Regions from separate parts of the Actinomadura meridiana genome, predicted to be linked through region 2. Evidence: riboswitches for the same ligand, from Rfam matches in the RefSeq annotation. Region 2 holds a riboswitch; each other region holds the start of a gene.
The links. A riboswitch is a leader RNA that binds a small molecule or an ion and turns the genes downstream of it on or off. The one in region 2 is predicted to bind cobalamin.

Region 1: another riboswitch for cobalamin. It lies ahead of ABD808_RS25550 (ABC transporter substrate-binding protein); the one in region 2 lies ahead of cobN (cobaltochelatase subunit CobN).
Region 3: another riboswitch for cobalamin. It lies ahead of metE (5-methyltetrahydropteroyltriglutamate--homocysteine S-methyltransferase); the one in region 2 lies ahead of cobN (cobaltochelatase subunit CobN).

The regions. Positions count from the first base shown of each region.
Region 1 covers NZ_BAABAS010000019.1:142,169-146,725, reverse strand. Annotated here, with positions in the region: gene ABD808_RS25560 (ABC transporter ATP-binding protein) at 87-857, opposite strand; gene ABD808_RS25555 (FecCD family ABC transporter permease) at 854-1,888, opposite strand; gene ABD808_RS25550 (ABC transporter substrate-binding protein) at 1,914-2,828, opposite strand; adenosylcobalamin (AdoCbl) riboswitch at 2,864-3,005, opposite strand; gene ABD808_RS25545 (TetR/AcrR family transcriptional regulator) at 3,089-3,706, shown strand; gene ABD808_RS25540 (VOC family protein) at 3,703-4,080, shown strand; gene ABD808_RS25535 (hypothetical protein) at 4,067-4,327, opposite strand; gene ABD808_RS25530 (hypothetical protein) at 4,484-4,557, shown strand, end outside.
Region 2 covers NZ_BAABAS010000006.1:823,948-828,504, reverse strand. Annotated here, with positions in the region: gene cobN (cobaltochelatase subunit CobN) at 1-2,799, opposite strand, end outside; cobalamin riboswitch at 2,831-3,037, opposite strand; gene ABD808_RS16755 (precorrin-3B synthase) at 3,022-4,143, shown strand; gene ABD808_RS16750 (precorrin-8X methylmutase) at 4,140-4,557, shown strand, end outside.
Region 3 covers NZ_BAABAS010000020.1:161,655-166,211, reverse strand. Annotated here, with positions in the region: gene metE (5-methyltetrahydropteroyltriglutamate--homocysteine S-methyltransferase) at 1-1,934, opposite strand, end outside; cobalamin riboswitch at 2,032-2,262, opposite strand; gene ABD808_RS26785 (MarR family winged helix-turn-helix transcriptional regulator) at 2,279-2,764, opposite strand; gene ABD808_RS26780 (tautomerase family protein) at 2,828-3,208, shown strand; gene ABD808_RS26775 (DUF4360 domain-containing protein) at 3,406-4,053, shown strand; gene ABD808_RS26770 (putative quinol monooxygenase) at 4,206-4,484, shown strand.

The sequences.
Region 1 (4,557 bases), on a different contig from region 2:
CAGGATCTCTACGTTCACGGGGTCTCTACGTTCACGGGGTCTCCACACTCACGGGCGCTCCAGCGACACGGGCGCTCCAGCGATGTTCACGGGCGTTCCAGGGACAGGATCGGCCGACCGGCGGGGCCTGGTGCGACGGAGACCCGCGCGTCGAAATGCTCCTCGACGGTCGCGCGGGTGAGCACCTCGTCGGGCGGTCCCGCCGCCGCGACCCGTCCGTGGGACAGCAGGACGAGGTCGTCGGCGTACTGCGCCGCCAGGCTCAGGTCGTGGATGGTCGTCACCACGGTCAGCTCGTCGGAGATCCGGAGCTGGTCGACCAGCTCCATCACCTGCTGCTGGTGGCCGATGTCGAGGGCGGTGGTCGGCTCGTCCAGTAGCAGCACGGGCGTTTGCTGCGCCAACGCCCGCGCGAGCACCGCGCGCTGCCGCTCGCCGCCCGACAGCTCCACCAGCGGACGGGCCGCGAACTCGGTGAGGTCCAGCCGGTCGATGACCTTCGCCGTGATGACGCGGTCGGCGGCGCTCTCCCGTCCGAGATGCGGGATGTAGGGGGAGCGGCCGAGCAGCGTGTAGTCGAAGACCGTCATCCCCACCGGCACGTTCGGGCTCTGCGGCGCGTAGGCGATCAGCTGGGAGCGGCGCCGCGGCTTCAGCGCCTGGAGGTCCTCGCCCGCCACGGTGATCGCGCCCTCGGACGGCACCAGCCCCAGCACGGCCCGCAGCAGCGTCGACTTCCCCGCCCCGTTCGGGCCGATCACCGCCGTCCACGACCCGGCGGGGGCGTCCAGCGAGACGCCCCTCAGCACCGGACGCCCGCCGAGCGCGACGTCCAGCTTCCGGATCCGGACGGTCACGTGTCCACCTGCCTACGGCTCGCGCGCAGCACCGCGACGAAGAACGGTCCACCGACGAACGCGGTCACCACGCCCAGCGGCAACTCGCCCGGTTTGATCACCGTCCGCGCCACCAGGTCCGCGACCTCCAGGAACGCCGCGCCGCCCAGCAGCGACAGCGGCAGGACGATCCGGTACGAACCGCCCGCGAGCCGACGCACCGCGTGCGGCACCACGATCCCGACGAAGCCGATCAGCCCGCTCACCGCGACCGCGCACGCCGTCGCCAGCGACGCGGCCGCCAGCACCACCAGCCGCACCCTCGGCGCGGACAGGCCCAGCGACGCCGCCTCCTCGTCGCCGACGCTCAGCACGTCCAGCAGCCGCCCGTGCGCGAGCAGCACCACCGTCGACACCAGCGAGTACGGGGCGACGAGCCCGAGCTGGTGCCAGTCGGCGGAACCGACCCCGCCGAGGATCCACGCGAAGATCCGTTGCAGTTCCTCCGTCTTCATCTGCTGGACGAACGTCTGCACCGCCGCCAGGAACGACGACACCGCGACCCCCGCCAGCACCAGCGTCGCCGCGTTGCCGCGTCCCGCCGTGCGCCCCAGCGCGTACGACAGGAACACCCCGAAGATCGCGCCGACGAACGCCGCGAGCGGCACCCCGAACCCCGGGTCGCCCGGCACCAGCGCGATCACCACCGTCGCCCCGACCCCGGCGCCGCCCGCCGCGCCCAGCAGGTACGGGTCGGCGAGCGGGTTGCGGAACACGCCCTGGTAGCCCGCGCCCGCCAGCGCCAGCATCCCGCCGACCATCGCCGCCATCAGCGCCCTCGGCATCCGCAGCTCGAACAGCACGTTCTCGTCGATCACGCCGAGCCCCGAGTCGACGTGCACGAACGGCACCCGGTCGAGCAGCGCCTTCAGCACCCCGCCGACGGGCAGCCCCGCCGACCCCACCAGCACCCCCGCCAGCAGGGTAACCGCGAACAGTGACAGTCCGGCCGCCAGATGCACCGGCCGCAGCCGGGCCTGCCGGGTCCTCACGGCCGGGCGCCCCTCCGGTCGCCGGTCACCGGACCTTCCGCACGGCGTCACCGATCGCCTTCACCAGCTCGGGCAGCCGCGGCCCCCACCGGGAGGCGACGTCGTCGTTGAGTTCGACCACGCCCTTGTCCTTGACGGCCTTCAGATCGGACCAGCCCGGACGCTTCGCGACCGCGGCGGCGTTCTGCCCGCAGCACCGGGTGTCGGCGAGGAAGATCAGGTTGGGGTCCTGCTTGAGGAGGTACTCGCGGGACAGCTGCGGGTATCCGCCGCTCGCCTTGTCCGCCGCGTCCGCGATGTTGCGCAGGCCGAACAGCCCGTACACCTGACCCACGAACGTCTTGGACGTCGCGGAGTGGAACTGGTTGTCGAGCTCGTGGTAATAGCTCAGGCCCTTCCCCTGGGACGACGCCGCGACCGTCTTCTGGATGACGGCGCGCATCCCGTTCACGAGTTTCGTCGCCTCCGCCGTGTGCCCGGTCGCCTGCCCGAGGTCGCCGATCTCGTCGTACGCCTCGTCCAGCTTGGCCGCCGCGGGCTCCAGCAGGACGGGGACGCCGACCTTCTCCAGCGACTGGACGATGCCGTTCAGGTCGTCCGACACGACGACGAGGTCCGGCTTGTAGGCGATGACCGCCTCCGCGTTGGGCTTGAAACCCGACAGCTTGCTGCGGGGCGCGTTCGCCGGGAAGTTCGAGTAGTCGTCCACCGCGACCACCTGCGTCCCGGCGCCGATCGCGAACAGCGTCTCGGTGTGGGTGGGGGAGAGGGACACGACGCGCTTCGGGTTCGCCGGGACCTTCACCGCCCCGTTGGCCGCCTGAACGGTGACGGTTTTCGCACCCGACGTACCGCTGTCGCTGTCGCCGTCGCCACACGCACCGGCGAATGCCACGGCGCCGATCGCCAGTACCGCGACAAGGGAACGTACGGGTCTCACTGGAGCCTCCAGGCTGGGGGAAGCCGCGGCCCGCTCAGGACGGATCGCCCTTCCACGAGGTCGAAGTTCGTCAGCGCGCGAGGAGGCGACCTGGCTCGGCCCTTCTTGAGCACCACAGTTGCGGGACAGCGCCGGATTCACACCGGACTTCGCTCCTGGCGCGCAGCACCGTAACGGTACCAGCCGCCGAAATCCGGAAATGCGCCGGTCACACGACACCCACTTGACGGAGTGAGTGCTCACTCCGTACCGTGTTCGGCATGGAGACACAAGGTCGTCGCCGCGCCCCCGGGATGAGCCCGCAGCAGCGCCGCGAGATGATCATCCGCACCGCGTTGCCGCTGGTCGCCGAGCACGGAACCGCTGTCACCACCGGCCAGATCGCCCGCACCGCGGGCATCGGCGAGGCGACGATCTTCCGCGTCTTCGCCGACAAGGAGGAACTGTTGGACGCCTGCGTCGCCGAGGCGACCCGCACCGATCACATCCTGTCCGAGCTCACCGCGATCCCGCTCAACGTCCCGCTGCCCGACCGCCTCGCCGAGGCCAGCGCCGCGATCGAGGCCTACCTCGCCCGCATGGGCATGGTCATGGGCGCCCTGCACGCCACCGGCCGCCCCCTCCGCAGACCCGACCCGTCCGAGACCGGCCGCCCTCCCGCGGACGCCCGCACGGACGCCATGAACCGCACCCGCGCGGCCCTCGCCGAACTCTTCGAACCCGAACGCGACCGGCTGCGCCTCCTCCCGGAACAGCTGGCGAGCCTGTTCATGGGACTGATGTTCGCCCGCGCCCGTCCCCCCGCCGGACCGGAGGCCCCGTCCGTCGAGGACAGCCTGGACGTCTTCCTGCACGGCGCCTTCAAGGAGACCGAATGACGATCACCCTCAACCACACGATCGTGACCGCCGCCGACAACGACGAGGCCGCCCGCTTCTTCGCGTCCGTCATGGGCCTGCGCTACACGGGCGCGCATCCGCACGCGCGGCATTTCGTCCCGATCCGGGTGAACGACTCCCTCACCCTCGACTTCCTGACCGTCGCGCACCCGCAGGGCCACCACCTGGCCTTCGACGTGGACGCCGTCACCTTCGACACCGCCGTCGAACGCCTGGACGCCCGCGAACTCCCCTACGGCGACGAACCCGCACACGCCGACAACGGCCGCATCGACCACGACCATCCCCTCGGCGGCCGCGGCGTCTACTTCTCCGACGCCAGCGGCAACCTGTACGAACTCATCGCACCGTAGGTTCTGGGGGCGCGTACAGCTCCGCCAGCTTCCGGTCGTTCTCGGCCCATCTGCGATGCCGGGCGGCCGACTGCAAATGGACGTCCGCCTCCTCCGGATGGGCGAGAGCCATCCGCTCCAGCAACATCGCGGCCCGGTCATGCGCACGCGCCGACGAGACCATCGCCTCACGCGCGTACTCCTTGGCCTCACCGTCCGGCGCCTCCACGCCCACGACACCGACCGCCAACCGCCGCCGTGCCTTCACCGGCACCCCCCCGGTCGTCGCCGCCGGGACCCGACGAACCAGCCCTCCAGCCACGTTCCTCTATCTACCCAGCAACCCGTCTGTTCAGCAGGCGAAGTTATCCACAATCTCCAGCCGATATCCGCCCGGGTCCTCACCCGAGGGACGATCGGACGTATGAACAGCCTCGGGCTCACCTGGAAGAGAACAACGGCCGACGCGATCGTCCCCGTGGGAGCGGGCGTGTACTT
Region 2 (4,557 bases):
GTCCGGTTCGTCGAGTTCCGCGACGAGCCGGACGGCGTCGTCCAGCATGGCGACGACGTGCGGGAACGCGTCCCGGAAGAACCCGCTGATGCGGACGGTCACATCAACGCGAGGCCGCCCCAGCTCGGCGATCGGAACGGGCTCCAACGCGGTGACGCGGCGGGACGCCTCGTCCCAACTGGGGCGGACGCCGAGCAGCGCCAGCACCTCCGCGACGTCGTCGCCCGCCGTGCGCATCGCGCTAGTCCCCCACACCGACAGGCCCACCGAACGCGGCCATTCGCCGTGGTCGTCGCGGTACCGGGCCAGCAGCGACTCGGCCATCGCCTGCCCCGTCTCCCAGGCGAGGCGGCTCGGGACGGCGCGCGGGTCGACCGAGTAGAAGTTCCGGCCGGTCGGCAGCACGTTGACCAGACCCCGCAACGGCGACCCACTCGGCCCGGCCGGGATGTACCCGCCGTCCAGGGCGTGCAGGACGTGGTCGATCTCGTCGGAGGTCCGGTCCAGGCGCGGGACGACCTCCGTCGCCGCGAACTCCAGGACCCGGGTCACAAGGTCACGGCGCTCGTCGGAAACCTGCCGAGCGACCTCGGGAACGGCGGCCACGGCCCAGCCTTCGTCCTCCATGGCCTGGACGAGGGCGCGGGCGGCGGACTCGGCGGCGTCCACATCGCCGAGCGCCGCGGAGCCGTCCTCGACGAGGCCGAGCGCCTCACGCAGGCCGGGGAGCGTCTCCCGTCCCGACCACAACTGTCGGGCGCGCAGCATGGCCAACACCAGGTCGACCCGGGTGGACCCCTGCGGCGCCTCGCCGAGCACGTGCAGGCCGTCGCGGATCTGCGCGTCCTTCACCTCGCACAGCCACCCGTCGACGTGCAGGATGAAGTCGTCGAACTCGGTGTCGTGCGGGCGGTCGTCCAGGCCGAGGTCGTGGTCGAGCCGCGCGGCCTGGATCAGCGTCCAGATCTGCGCGCGGATCGCGGGCAGCTTCGCCGGGTCCATCGCGGCGATCGTCGCGTGCTCGTCGAGGAGCTGTTCGAGGCGGGCGATGTCGCCGTAGGACTCCGCCCGCGCCATCGGCGGGACCATGTGGTCGACGAGCACGGCGTGCGCGCGGCGCTTGGCCTGCGTCCCCTCGCCGGGGTCGTTGACGAGGAACGGGTAGATCAGCGGCACGTCGCCGAGCGCGGCGTCGGTGCCGCACGACGCCGACATGCCCGCCGACTTGCCGGGCAGCCACTCCAGGTTGCCGTGCTTGCCGACATGCACGATCGCGTGCGCGCCGAACTCCTCGCCGAGCCACCGGTAGGCGGCCAGATAGTGGTGGCTGGGCGGCAGGTCCGGGTCGTGGTAGATCGCGATGGGGTTCTGCCCGAAGCCGCGCGGCGGCTGCACCATGACGACGACGTTGCCGGACCGCAGCGCCGCGAGCACGATGTCGCCGTCCTGGACGAACAACTCCCCGGGCGGCGGCCCCCAGTGGCGCTCCATGTCCGCGCGCAGATCCTCGGGGAGCGTCCGGTACCAGCGCTCGTACGACGCGGCGGAGATCCGCACGGGATTGCCCGCGAGCTGCTCCTCGGTGAGCCAGTCCTCGTCCTGCCCGCCCGCCGCGATCAGCGCGTGGATGAGCGCGTCGCCGTCCTGCTCCTCGACGCCGGGGAAGCCGTCGCCGAGGTCGTGGCCCGCGTCCGCGAGTCGCGCCAGCAACCGGACGGTGCTCGCCGGGGTGTCCAGTCCGACGGCGTTCCCGACACGCGAGTGCTTCGTCGGATACGCCGACAGCATCACCGCGACACGACGGCCCGACGGCGGCGTGTGCCGCAGCCGCCCGTGCCGGACGGCGATCCCCGCGACCCGCGCGGCCCGCTCCGGGTCGGCGGCGTAGACGGTGAGACCGTCCTCGCCGGTCTCCTTGAACGAGAACGGGACGGTGATGATCCGGCCGTCGAACTCGGGGATCGCGACCTGCGACGCGGCGTCCAACGGCGAGAGCCCGTCGTCACTGGCCTCCCAGTCGGCGCGGGACGTCGTCAGGCAGAGACCCTGGAGGATGGGGACGTCCAGCTCGGCGAGGGCCCCGACGTCCCACGCCTCGTCGTCGCCGCCCGCCCCGGCCGTCGCGGGCCGCGTCCCGCCCGCCGCGAGCACGGTCACGACCAGCGCGTCCGCCTCGGCGAGCGTGCCGAACAGCTCGGGCTCGGCCGTGCGCAGCGACGAGCAGAACACGGGCAGGGGCCGTCCGCCCGCGTCCTCGATCGCGGCGCACAACGCCTCCACGAAAGCGGTGTTCCCGGCCATGTGGTGCGCGCGGTAGTACAACACCCCGACCACGGGCCCCTCAACGTCACGGACATCGCGCTCAAGCCGCCCCCACGTCGGCGTGGGCGCGGGCGGCGCGAACCCACGGCCGGTCAGCAACACGGTGTCCGACAGGAAGGCGTGCAGCTCGACCAGGTTCGCGGGCCCACCGTGCGCGAGGTAGGCATGCGCGTCGGCGCACACACCACCACTGACGGTCGACAACTCCATCAGCTCCGCGTCAGGCGCCTGCTCACCGCCCAGCACAACAACGGGCCTGGGCCCCGCGAGCAACGCGTCGAGCCCGTCCTCCCAGGCACGACGCCCACCCAGCAGCCGCACCACAACAAGATCAACACCTTCGACCAGCTCCGCCAGGTCGTCCACGGCAACCCGAGCGGGATTGCCGAGCCGATACTCGGCACCGGACGCACGCGCGCTCAGCAGATCGGTGTCAGATGTCGAAAGCAACAGAACCGCGCGCTCCTCAGCGGACACGGCGCATCCTCCCCCTGGGGTCCTCGCCCCGGTCGCGGGTATCGCGACGGCAGGAGTCTCCTGGCTTCCGGATCAGTGCTCGCCCCGGCCTTCCCGTCCACAAGGGACAGTGGCCTAAAGCGGGGTTCGCTCCCCGGTCACAGTGGCGGGACCGTGCCGGATTTTCACCGGCTTCCTCCCATTGCCATCGTCTGGGCAGAAGCGTACGACAGCGGAGACCGCGTGGAAACTGTGACTAATGTCCGGGCGGGGCGGTCGGGGCCCGATGCTTGTCCCGGGGCGTTGCGGACGCACGACGCCGCCGATGGGCCGTTGGCACGGGTGCGTACGCCGGGTGGGGCAGTGACGTCCGCGCAGCTCGCGGTGCTTGGCGCCGCCGCACGTGAGCTGGGGCTGGATGTGATCGAGCTGACCTCGCGAGGCAACATGCAGGTGCGCGGCGTGCGCGCCACTGAGCGGCTAGCGGTGCTTCTCGCGAACGCCGGGTTGCTGCCCTCGGCATCGCACGAGCGGGTGCGCAACATCGTCGCGTCGCCGCTCGGCGGGCGTGGGCCGCGCGGAACGCTTGCGACAGATCCGCTGGTGGCGGCGCTCGACCGGCGGCTGTGCGCCAACCCGCGGTTGGCCGGGTTGCCGGGACGGTTCCTGTTCGCGTTCGACGACGGCACCGGCGATATAGCCGCGTTGGACGCCGATGTCGCCTATGGCCCCGCCGGGTTTCGGTTGGGCGGGACGCCGGTTGATTTGGCGGGCGGGGAGGATCCGGTGGGAACGATGCTCGCTGCGGCTGGGGCGTTCCTCGATGTGCGAGGGGACGCCTGGCGGCTGGCGGAGGTGCCGAACGGTGCGTCGGTCGTCGCCGCGCGGCTCGGCCGGACGGTGGCGGGTGAGGGCCCGGTACGTGCGGAGGGCGCGTCGCCGTTCGCCGGGGTGATCGAGCAGCGTGACGGGCTTGTTTCGCTTGAGGTCGTGCCGCCGCTGGGGCGGTTGTCGGGGGCGCAGGCCGAGGTGCTCGCGGAGGTCGCCGGGGAGGTTCGGGTGACGCCGTGGCGGAGTGTCGTGCTGCGCGACCTGGCTCCGGGCGAAGTGCGGGCTACTGCGGAGAGGTTGGCGGCAGCGGGATTCGCGACTGATGCCGCGTCGCCGTGGGTCGGTGTCACGGCGTGCACGGGGAGCCCTGGTTGTGCGCGGTCACGCGGCGACGTTCAGGGCGAGGCCCGTGGGTGGGTCGGGGGGTTGGACGGTGCCCCTGAGACGCCCGTGCACTGGGTGGGATGCGAACGGTGCTGCGGGACGCCCCGCGGCCCGGTCGTTCTGAAGATGGTGGGCGGAGCGGAGCGATGATGGAGTACGTCCGGGACGGCGCCGAGATCTACCGGCGGTCCTTCGCGACCATCCGGGCCGAGGCTGATCTGTCGGGTCTGCCGGACGATGTGGCGCGGGCCGCCGTCCGGATGATCCACGCCTGCGGGATGACGGATCTGGTCGACGATCTGGCCTGGTCTCCGAGGGTGGTCGAGCGAGCGCGGGCGGCGCTGCTCGGTGGGGCGCCGATCCTGTGCGACGCGCGGATGGTCGCGTCCGGGATCACTCGGGCACGGCTGCCGACAGATAACGAGATCGTGTGCACGCTGGGCGAGCCGGGCATCCCGGAGCTGGCGGCGCGGCTCGGCACCACGCGGAGCGCGGCGGCGCTGGACCTGTGGCGCGACCGGCTGGACGGCGCCGTGGTGGCGATCGGCAACGCTCCGACCGCGC
Region 3 (4,557 bases), on a different contig from region 2:
CCGATGATCTCACCGAACTCCGAGTAGCACATGTGCGTGTGGATCTGAGTGGTGTCCGCGACGCCGGACGTCGCGAGCCGGAACGCGCCGACGGCCCAGTCCAGGTACGCCGGACGGTCGGCGCCCCGCAGCGGGAGCAACTCGCGCAGCGCGGGCTCGTCCACCTGGATGACGCGGATCCCGGCGGCCTCCAGGTCGGCGATCTCGTCCCGCAGCGCCAGCGCCACCTGCCGGGCGGTGTCGGCGAGCGGCTGGTCGTCGCGGACGAACGACCAGGCCAGCATCGTCACCGGCCCCGTCAGCATCCCCTTGACCGGCTTGTCCGTCAGCGACTGCGCGTACGTCGCCCACTCCACCGTCATCGGACGGGGCCGCGCCACGTCGCTGTGCAGGATCGGCGGGCGGACGTACCGCGACCCGTACGACTGCACCCACCCGTGCTCGGTGGCGGCGTATCCGTCGAGCTGCTCGGCGAAGTACTGCACCATGTCGTTGCGTTCCGGTTCGCCGTGGACGAGGACATCCAGCCCCAGGTCCTCCTGGAGGGCGATGACGCGGGCGATCTCGTCCTTCATAGCGCGCGTGTAGGCGTCGCCGGTGAGGCGCCCGGCGCGGTGGTCGGCGCGGGCCCGGCGGATCTCGGGGGTCTGCGGGAACGAGCCGATCGTGGTCGTCGCCAGGGCGGGCAGGCCGAGCGCGTCCCGCTGCGCGGCGAACCTGGCGTCGCGGTCGCCCCGGCGCGCGGTGTCGTCGAGCGATCGCAGCCGGGCGCGCACCTCGTCGTCGACGCCCGCCGGGGGCGCCGGTGCGTCGGCGGACGACGGGACGTCCGCGCTGAGCGCCCGCCCGAGCGCCACGACCTCGCCGACCTTCTGCCTGGCGAACGCGAGCCGTTCCCGCACCGCCGGGTCCAGCGACGTCTCGGCGTCGAGGTCGATGGGCACGTGCAGGAGCGAGCAGGACGTGCTCACCACCACCTGGTCGACGAGCCCGAGCAGCGCGGCGCAGGTGGCCTTGGCGCGGCGCTGGTCGGTGCGCCACACGTTGCGTCCGTCGACGACGCCCGCCACGAGCGTCTTGCGCGGCAGCCCGCCCACCGAGGCGAGGACGTCGAGGTTGTCCGGGCCCGCCACGAAGTCCAGGGCGACGGCCTCGACATGGCTCGCGGCCAGGGTGCGCAGCGCGTCCGCGCCGACCGTGCCGAAGTAGGTGGCGACCAGCAGGCGCGGCCTGCTCGTCAGCCGTCCGAGCCGGGCGTAGGCGCGGCCGAACGCGGCGATCTCCTCGTCCGTCCGGTCGGCGACCAGGGCGGGCTCGTCCAGCTGCACCCATTCGGCGCCCGACCCGGCCAGCCGCTCCAGCACCTCGGCGTACACGTCGACGAGATCGTCGAGCAGGTCGAGTGGACGGAACCCGTCCGGCGCGTCCAGCGCCGGCTTGGCCAGCAGCAGGTAGGTGAGCGGCCCGACGAGCACCGGTCGCGTCTCGATGCCGAGCGCCTTCGCCTCCCGGTACTCGGCCAGCGGCTTGGCCGCCGACCCGTCCGCCAGCCGGAACCGGGTGTCCGGCCCCAGCTCCGGGACGATGTAGTGGTAGTTCGTGTCGAACCACTTCGTCATTTCCAGCGCCGGGACGTCCTGCACACCGCGCGCCATCGCGAAGTACCGGTCGAACCCGGTCAGATGCCGATACCGGTCGGGGACGGCATCGACGAGGACGCTCGTGTCGAGCACCTGGTCATAGAACGAGAACGTGTTCGACGGGATCGTGGCGAGGCCCGCGTCGCGCAGGCCCGTCCAGACCGCCGCCCGCAGTTCGGCGCCGGTGGCGGTCAGCGCGTCGGCGTCGGCGCGTCCGGCCCAGTAGTCCTCGGTGGCGAACTTCAGTTCCCGGCGCGGCCCGATCCGGGGATGTCCAAGGATCGTCGTGTTCATGGCGGCTTCCCTCGCGTGCCACGGCGGACCCGCGGGTGAGGGCACGGCGCACGCGCGCCGCGAACCCTCCCGCGAGGCCGCAGACCACCGCGCGCCGGTCGGCGCGCGGGCGGAGGCAGGTCTTCGGACTCGCGGGCGTCGCCTCGTTGTCAGTGACGACAGTGCCGAGGCGTCCTACTGGCCGTCGCTTCCCAGGCCGTGCGACCCAGTGCGTAAGACGGCGGTCGTTCCCGCTCACCGCTGCGGGGCAGTCCCGGATTCGCACCGGGTTCCCTCTTACGACGCCCCCGCCCAAGGTGGGGACGAACCATCCGCACCATCAACTCTACCGACCACGCAAATCATTACTTCTGTTCGCTCTCGGGTTGCTCGTCTCGCAACTCCAGTGCGTCCTCATAAGCGCGCAGAGCACGGATGACCGTTGCGCGTTCGCCGGGCGCCAGGTCGCGCATGACGCGCTCCCAGGCGTGGGCGTTGCCGGAGAGCCATTCGCCGATCGGCGCGGTGTAGGCGGGGGCGATGGCGATGATGCGGCGGCGGCGGTCGCCCGGGTCGGCGGCGCGTTCCAGGACGCCGCGCCGCGACAGCTCGCTGACCATGAGGCTGACCGTCGTCGGTGCCACCTCCAGCAGGGCCGCCAGCTCGTTGACGCTGACGGGGCCGCGGTACTCCAGGTGGGCCAGCAGCGCGAGATGGCGCGGCGCCAGGTCCATGCCGCGCAGCGCCTCCGGGATCGGCAGGCGCTTGGCGCGGCCGACGAGCCGGGGGATCAGCAGCAGCAGGGTGCGGACGGCCTCGTCCACGGCCGGGCCGTCCGGTTCGCTGGACATCGCCACCCTCCACAACTACCTTTGACCTCAAAGGCTTTAGGTCCAAAGAGAACGAGGTCCACTGTGCCGCATCTGACCGTCCACATTCCAGACAACAGGCTGACCGGCAACGAACCCGCGCTCATCGCCGCACTGACGGAGGCGGTCGTCGGCGTCTACGGCGAATGGGCCCGCGACCTGGTGGGCATCCGGCTGGCCGGAGTCCCGGCGGGCCGCTTCGCCCAGGGCGGTAAGGCCGTGGACGCGACGGCCTCGGTCGTGCTCGGTATCCGCGCCGGGGCGTTCGACCGTCCGGACGCCGCCGAGATCACCTCTCGCCTCGGCACGGCCCTCACCGACGCGATCACCGAAATCCTCGGCGACGAACTCCGCGCGGGCACCATGGTCGAACTCGTCGCCTCCCCGCCCGAACGAACCTTCACCGGCGGTGTCCCCGCCGCCTGACGAACGTTCTCCCGGTTCGGCGCCCGAACCCTTTCCGGCCCACGCCACCGGCGGCCCGGTTTCATTCTATTAAGGTAGCGCGGAGTTAAATACTGGTGATTGACAGTGAATGGCGCTAAAGGTATGCTCTCGTCGCCTTGTAGTCGCTTCTTTGTTCAGCGAAGAAAGCGTACGCTCCCCAACGAGGAGAAATTACCATGCGTAGAGGGTTCGCCATTTCCGCCGTGGCGGCCGCGGCACTCGCCGTCAGCACGGCGCCGATCGCCGCGGCGGCGTCCGGTCCGCGTCCTGTTCGCGGTCCAGACGGAGTCACCATCGAAATCGCGACGGCCAACGGCTCCGGCTGCCTGAACAATACCGCCGGGGTGGCCATTTCGGATGACGCGGAGTCGTTCACCGTCTGGTACTTCAATTACCTGGTGCAGTCAGGTGGCTCCTTGAAACCGGCCCCCGTCCGTAAGAACTGCCAGCTCTCCCTCAAGCTGCGGGCCCCGGAGGGCGTCACCTACGCCGTCTCGTCTGTGGACCATCGTGGTTACGCCTCCCTGGTGGACGGCGCGAAGGCCACCCAGAAGGTCAGCCATTACTTCCAGGGGCTGCCGCAGACCGGGAGGATCACGCACCAGATTCCCGTCCCCTTCGATGGCACATGGCATTTCGAGGACTCCATCCAAACGGAGCCCGTCTACAAGCCGTGCGGCGAGGACCGGAACCTCAACCTCAACACCGAGCTGCGTCTCGACCCGGGAACCTCGGACCCGTCGCACCCCAGCGTCATCGCCATGGACACCCTGGAAGACCCCATCGGCAGCATCTACCACCTCACCTGGAAGACCTGCCCGTAGCCAAGTGCACCTTCCCGGCGGCGCCCCCGCCGCCTGACCGCATGCCGTCCCGAGCCGTGGGGCGGCGATGAGTTTCCGGCGGCCCGCAGGTCCATCCTGGTGACGCATCGGCCGGGACAGGCCCGGCGCGAGGGCGTCGACGGGAGGGGCAGATGATCGTCATCTCGGGGAGCCTGTACGTGGACGGCCGCGACACCTACCTGACGGGGTGCCGGGAGGTCGTCGAACTGGCGCGGGCGGCGCCCGGCTGCCTCGACTTCGCGCTCTCGGCCGACCTGGTCGAACCCGACCGGATCAACGTGTACGAGCGGTGGGAGAGCGACGAGGACGTCGAGCGCTTTCGCGGCACGGGCCCGGAGCCCGCACAGGTCGCCCGAATCCGCTCCGCCGACGTGATGCGATACCGGATCTCCGGCATGGAGCCCGCCTAGCGGGCGCGCCCCGGGCCGTGGCCGTGCGCGCCGTGGGGTCGGGGGCGCCGTGGGGGCCGGGCGCGCCGTGGGG